DNA from 2 places in the Streptomyces sp. BB1-1-1 genome. Region 2 is predicted to be linked to the other one. Evidence: predicted binding sites of a transcription regulator. Region 2 holds the regulator's gene; the other holds the start of a gene.
The links. The regulator HspR, encoded in region 2, represses chaperone genes until heat shock. The targets are predictions, from matches to a motif close to TTGAGNNNNNNNNNCTCAA.
Positions count from the first base shown of each region.

Region 1 (3,390 bases), 1.3 Mb from region 2:
GGGAGCAGGTGGTCGCGGGCGATGACGATCTTCTCGTCCTCGGTGTAGCCGTCCAGGCGGACCAGCTCCATGCGGTCGAGCAGGGCCTCCGGGATGGCCTCCAGGACGTTGGCCGTGGCGAGGAAGACCACGTCGGACAGGTCCAGCTCGACCTCCAGGTAGTGGTCCCGGAAGGTGTGGTTCTGCGCCGGGTCGAGGACTTCGAGCAGCGCCGCGGCCGGGTCGCCCCGGAAGTCGGAGCCCACCTTGTCGATCTCGTCGAGGAGGACGACCGGGTTCATCGACCCGGCCTCCTTGATCGCCCGCACGATCCGGCCGGGCAGCGCGCCGACGTACGTACGCCGGTGGCCGCGGATCTCGGCCTCGTCGCGGACGCCGCCGAGGGCGACGCGGACGAACTCGCGGCCCATCGCGTGGGCGACGGACTCGCCGAGGCTGGTCTTGCCGACGCCGGGCGGGCCCACCAGGGCCAGTACGGCACCGCCGCGCCGGCCTCCGACGACGCCGAGGCCCCGGTCGCCGCGCCGCTTGCGCACCGCCAGGTACTCGGTGATCCGCTCCTTGACGTCGTCCAGGCCCGCGTGTTCGTCGTCGAGGACGGCCCGGGCGCCCTGGATGTCGTAGGCGTCCTCGGTGCGGACGTTCCACGGCAGTTCGAGGACGGTGTCGAGCCAGGTGCGGATCCAGGAGCCCTCGGGCGACTGGTCGGAGGACCGCTCCAGCTTGTCGACCTCCTTGAGTGCGGCCTCGCGCACCTTCTCGGGCAGGTCGGCGGCCTCGACGCGGGCGCGGTAGTCGTCGGACTCCTCGCCCTCGCGCTCACCATTGATCTCGCGCAGCTCCTTGCGCACGGCTTCGAGCTGGCGGCGCAGCAGGAACTCCCGCTGCTGCTTGTCGACGCCCTCCTGGACGTCCTTGGCGATGGTCTCGGCGACGTCCTGCTCGGCGAGGTGGTCGCGCAGCTGCTGAGTGGCGAGCTTGAGGCGGGCCACCGCGTCGGCGGTCTCCAGCAGCTCGACCTTCTGCTCGGTGGTGAGGAAGGGCGAGTAGCCGGAGTTGTCGGCGAGCGCGGAGACGTCGTCGATGGCCTGGACACGGTCCACGACCTGCCAGGCGCCGCGCTTGCGCAGCCAGGCGGTGGCCAGCGCCTTGTACTCCTTCACCAGCTCGGCGACCTGGCCGGGCAGCGGCTCGGGCACGGTGTCGTCGACGCGCGTGCCCTCGACCCACAGCGCGGCGCCGGGGCCGGTGGTGCCGGCGCCGATCTTCACGCGGCCGACGCCTCGGAGCAGGGCGCCCGGGTCGCCGTCGGCCAGCCTGCCGACCTGCTCGACCGTGCCGAGGACGCCGGTCCTGGCGTAGGTGCCGTCGACGCGCGGGACGAGGAGGACCCGGGGCTTGCCGGGCTCGGACCTGGCGGCGGCCTGGGCGGCCTCCACCGCGGCGCGTACCTCGGCGTCGCTCAGGTCCAGGGGGACGACCATTCCGGGCAGGACCACTTCGTCGTCGAGCGGCAGCACGGGCAGGGTGAGCGGTGTGAAGGCTTCGGACTCAGCAGCCATGATCTCCCCTTCGGCAGTCAAGTTGAGTTACATCGACTCAATGAAAGGGAGTCCCCGATTGTTCCCCCACACGTGTTCGCTCTGAGCGATCAAGGGCCCGGGGTGCCGCTGCCACGTATGCGGGAGCACGGCCGGGCGCTCCGGCATTCCCTGCCAGGATGGGCCGATGCCCACCACTTCCCACGACTCCTACGACATCCCCGAAGTGCTGGACCGTCGCGAGGGCCCGCACGGCGAGGTCGTCCTGCGCCGGCACGGGGCGCTGCTGCAGATCATCGCGAACGGCTGCTTCCTGATGGACACCTCCGACGGGCGTTCGGAGCGGCGGCTGGTCGACGCGGCGGCCGACGCGCTCACCGCGTCCGGCGGGCGGAGCGCGCCCCACCTCCTCATCGGGGGACTCGGCGTCGGTTTCTCGCTCGCGCACGCGGCCGCCGACCCCCGCTGGGGCCGGATCGCGGTCGTCGAGCGCGAGCGCGCCATCATCGACTGGCACCGGGGCGGACCGCTGGCCGCGCTGTCCGCGGGAGCGCTGGCCGATCCGCGCACGAAGATCGTGGAAGCGGATCTCCTGGAATACGTCAATGAGACATCCGACACGTACGACGCGCTCTGCCTCGACATCGACAACGGCCCCGGCTGGACCGTCACCGAGGGCAACGACGGACTGTACGCGCCGGCCGGACTGGCTTGCTGCGCACGGCTGTTGAGGCCCGGCGGGGTGCTTGCCGTATGGTCTGCGCAGCCCTCTCCGGAATTCGAAGAAACCTTGCGTAATGCCGGGTTCCAGCAGGTGCGTACCGAAGAGATCCCCGTTGCCCGGGGCGTTCCGGACGTCGTCCACCTCGGCGTCGGGCCTGGATAGCAAAGGCGCGGTGACTCCCCGTACGCTGCTGCTCTGACGCGGATCATTCAAGCGTCAAGCGCAGCCATGGGATCACCCCACGGATTCCGGAAAGCACACTTCAGGGGCGGGCGATGGAGCAGACACAGACCTCCCACAACGGCACGGCGACGGCTACTCCGGGCGCGCAGCGACGGGTGCTGGTGGTCGAGGACGACCAGACCATCGTGGACGCCATCGCGACCCGCCTGCGCGCCGAGGGGTTCCTGGTGCAAACGGCGGGCGACGGTCCGTCCGCGGTCGACACCGCCGAGGCGTGGCAGCCCGACCTGCTGATCCTCGACATCATGCTGCCCGGCTTCGACGGTCTGGAGGTCTGCCGGCGCGTGCAGGCACAGCGGCCGGTGCCGGTGCTGATGCTCACGGCCCGCGACGACGAGACGGACATGCTGGTCGGGCTCGGCGTGGGCGCCGACGACTACATGACCAAGCCGTTCTCGATGCGCGAGCTGGCCGCCCGCGTGCACGTACTGCTGCGCCGGGTGGAACGGGCCGTGGTGGCCGCCTCCACGCCGCGCAGCGGCATCCTCCGCCTCGGCGAACTGGAGATCGACCACGCGCAGCGCCGGGTGCGGGTGCGCAGCGAGGACGTGCACCTGACCCCCACCGAGTTCGACCTGCTGGTCTGCCTGGCGAACACCCCGCGCGCGGTGCTCTCCCGTGAGCAGCTGCTGGCCGAGGTGTGGGACTGGGCGGACGCCTCCGGCACCCGGACCGTGGACAGCCACATCAAGGCGCTGCGCCGCAAGATCGGGGCCGAGCGCATCCGCACGGTGCACGGCGTGGGCTACGCGCTGGAGACCCCGACGCCATGAGCCGAGGGCGGGAGGCCGCACGGAGGAGCCCCGGCCCCCGGAGCACCGGGGAACCCTGGGGCGGCGTACGCCCCTTCTCGATCAAGACCAAACTGGGCGCGCTGGTCGT
Region 1 covers NZ_CP134203.1:2,869,565-2,872,954, forward strand. The annotation lists gene lon (endopeptidase La) at 1-1,562, opposite strand, end outside; gene RI578_RS13155 (spermidine synthase) at 1,729-2,427, shown strand; gene RI578_RS13160 (response regulator transcription factor) at 2,541-3,281, shown strand; gene RI578_RS13165 (ATP-binding protein) at 3,278-3,390, shown strand, end outside.
Region 1: the regulator HspR is predicted to act here: its motif matches at 1,585-1,603, upstream of lon (endopeptidase La).

Region 2 (3,390 bases):
GAAGCGGAGCTCACCGCTGTAGGAGTGCGGACCGATCTCGTACGCGAAGGCGGGCGCCGCCGTACTCAGGGCCAGGGCGGCGATGGCCCCGACCCCCAGCCGTCGTGCGATTCTGACGTTCACTGAACTGCGTCCCCTCGTCTGACGGAGTTCCCGGACCACGGTTGGCGGCCGGAAGGGAACCGCACGGGAGAGAACGGTGCGGTTCCTGTGACTCCAAGACTGCTCCGGGACGGTCAATCGGGTAATCCACCCGTTGGGGGAGCACGTCCACGTCCCCCGGCCTACCGGGGGGGTGCGGACTACTTGAGCCCGATCTCCGCGCAGTCCGCCGCGTACTTGGCCGTGCAGATGTCGGAGACCTTGTAGAAGCCGTCCGCGATGACGGTCTTCTCGATGTTGTCCTGCGTCAGGGCGACGACGGGGACGAGCTGTGCGGGGATGCCCTTGTGGGTGGGGCTGTCGACCTTGTCGCGGGCGAGGGCGTCGAACTGGATGTCCCGGCCCTGGACGCGCGCCACGGCCATCTCCGCGGCGCTCTCGGCCTCCTGCGGGTAGGACTTGTACACGCTCATGTACTGCTCGCCGGTGACGATCCGCTGCACCGCGGAGAGTTCCGCGTCCTGGCCGGTGATCGGCGGCAGGTCGGTGACGCCCGCGTCCTCCAGGGCCTTGATGACGCCGCCCGCCATGCCGTCGTTGGCGGAGTAGACGCCCGCGATGTTGTTCTTGCCGATCTTCTCGATCGCCTCGGCCATGTTCGCCTCGGCGTTCTCCGGCTTCCAGTCCTTGGTGTCGAAGGACTGGGCGATCGTCACCTTGCCGTTCAGCTCGGAGGTCGCGCCCGCCTTGAACTGCTTGGCGTTCGGGTCGGTGGGCGAGCCGTTCATCATGACGATCTTGTCGGAACTGTCCGCGTCGTCGCCGAGCGCCTCGATGAGGGAGCGGCCCTGCACCTCGCCGACCAGTTCGTTGTCGAAGGAGATGTAGGCGTCGATCGGACCCTCGGCCAGCCGGTCGTAGGCGATGACGGGGATGCCGGCGTCCTTGGCCTTCTGCACGGCGGTGCCGATGGACTTCGCGTCCACCGCGTCCAGGACGATCACGTCGACCTGGTCGTCGATCATCTGCTGCATCTGGTCGGCCTGCTTCGAGGCGTTCGCCTCGGCGTTGGCGTACTTGACGTTGCCCTGGTCGCGCGTGAGGTCGGCGACCTTCGCCTTGAAGTAGGGGTAGTCGAACTGCTCGTAGCGCGTGTTCGCCTTCTCCGGCAGGAGCAGCCCCACGGTGATGTCGTTGCCCTTGGTCGGGCTCGCCTCGTCACTGCTCTCGGACGCGCCCAGCACACCACAGGAGGCCAGCGAGAAAGTCATCATGGACGCGGCCACGGATATGGCGATACGACGGGCACGGCTGTTCACTGCGCTTACCTTCCGACACACGGGTGTTGTGGTGACCCAGGTGAGGGAAGCCAACGCTGTCTTCACGAAATCGTCAAGAAGTACTAGACCAATGAGACAGCAACGTTGCGAACAGGCCCGGAGGGCCGGGTGGATCCGGTGGGACCTCCGGGCCCGTCGTCGCCGTTCTGCCTGGTGCTGCCGGTCAGTCCGAGGACTGGCCGTGCCGCTTGGGCCGCCACACGACCAGGGCGCTGGTCTGCTGTACCTCCTGGTACGGGACCAGGTCGCGGCGGTACGAGGCGTGTACCGCCGCCTCGCGCTGGCGCATCGCCGTGGCCGCGCCGTCGAGGGCGTCCTGCAGCTCCGCCAGGCGGGCCTGGAGCGCGGCGACCTGGTTCTCCAGTTCGATGATGCGCTTGATTCCGGCCAGGTTGATGCCCTCGTCCTGCGACAACTGCTGCACCGTGCGGAGCAGTTCGATGTCGCGGGCCGAGTAGCGCCGGCCGCGGCCGGCCGTGCGGTCCGGGGAGACCAGGCCGAGGCGGTCGTACTGGCGCAGGGTCTGCGGGTGCAGGCCGGAGAGCTGGGCCGCCACCGAGATGACGTAGACCGGGGTGTCCTCGGTCAGTTCATACGGATTGCGTCGACGACCGTCCATCTCCGTCAAGCTCCCTTCGCGGCCTGGAACAGCTCCGCCCGCGGATCCTCGTCCGCGGTCGCCTCGCGATACGCCTCCAGCGCATCACGAGCCTTCCCCGTCAGGTCCTTCGGAACACTCACCTCGACGGTGACCAGAAGGTCGCCGCGGGTGCCGTCCTTGCGGACCGCTCCCTTGCCCCGGGCGCGCATGGTGCGCCCGCCCGGTGTGCCCGCCGGCAACTTCAGCGTGACGGGCGGGCCGCCCAGCGTCGGGACCCGGACCTCGCCGCCGAGGGCCGCCTCGGCGTACGTCACCGGGACGGTGACGGTGAGGTTGTCGCCCTTGCGGCCGAAGACGGGGTGCTCCTTGACGTGCACGACCACGTACAGGTCGCCCGCCGGACCGCCCCGCTCACCCGGCGTGCCCTTGCCGCGCAGCCGGATGCGCTGCCCGTCCGACACCCCGGCCGGGATGCGGACCTGCATCGTCCGGGAGGACTTGGCGCGTCCGGAGCCCTTGCAGATGTCGCAGGGGTCCTCCGCGATCAGGCCGCGGCCCTTGCAGTCCGGGCACGGGTCGGTGAGCGAGAAGCCGCCGCCCGAGCCCCGGGCGACCTGCCCGGTGCCGACGCAGGTCGGGCACACGCGCGGCGTGCCGTTCTTGTCGCCGGTGCCCGAACAGGCCTTGCAGGGTGCCTGCGAGGACATGCGCAACGGGACCGTCGCGCCCTCGATGGCCTCCGTGAAGCTCAGGGTGACCTCGGACTCGATGTCCTGGCCACGCCGCGGTTGGGTCCGCGTGCCGGTGCCGGGGCCGCCGGCGCCGGTGCGGTTGAACAGGCCCCCGAAGACGTCGCCGAGCCCGCCGCCGAAGCCGCCGGCCCCGCCCTGGCCCCCGCCCTGGGCGCCGCCTCCGAAGAGGTCGCCCAGATCGAAGTTGAAGGTGCCGCCGCCGCCCGCGCCCGGCCCCGGACGGAAACCGCCGTTGCCGAAGAGGCTGCGGGCCTCGTCGTACTCCTTGCGCTTCTTGGGGTCACCGAGGATGTCGTTGGCCTCGGAGATCTCCTTGAAGCGCTCCTCCGCCTTGACGTTTCCCTTGTTGGCGTCCGGGTGGTACTCGCGGGCGAGCTTCCGGTACGCCTTCTTGATCTCGGCCTCGGTGGCGTCCTTGGGGACGCCGAGGACCTTGTAGTAGTCCTTCTCGATGAAGTCCTTGGTGCTCATCCCCGACGTCCCTCCTCTCTCGTCACGTCAAGCTCAGCCCTCGTCCGGGCCACCGCTCTCCTTGTTCCCGGCGGTTCCGGCGTTCCCGGTGTTTCCGGTATTCCCGGCGTTCCCGTCGTTCTCC
Region 2 covers NZ_CP134203.1:4,154,116-4,157,505, forward strand. The annotation lists gene RI578_RS19020 (hypothetical protein) at 1-123, opposite strand, end outside; gene RI578_RS19025 (substrate-binding domain-containing protein) at 303-1,421, opposite strand; gene RI578_RS19030 (heat shock protein transcriptional repressor HspR) at 1,606-2,061, opposite strand; gene dnaJ (molecular chaperone DnaJ) at 2,067-3,266, opposite strand; gene grpE (nucleotide exchange factor GrpE) at 3,300-3,390, opposite strand, start outside.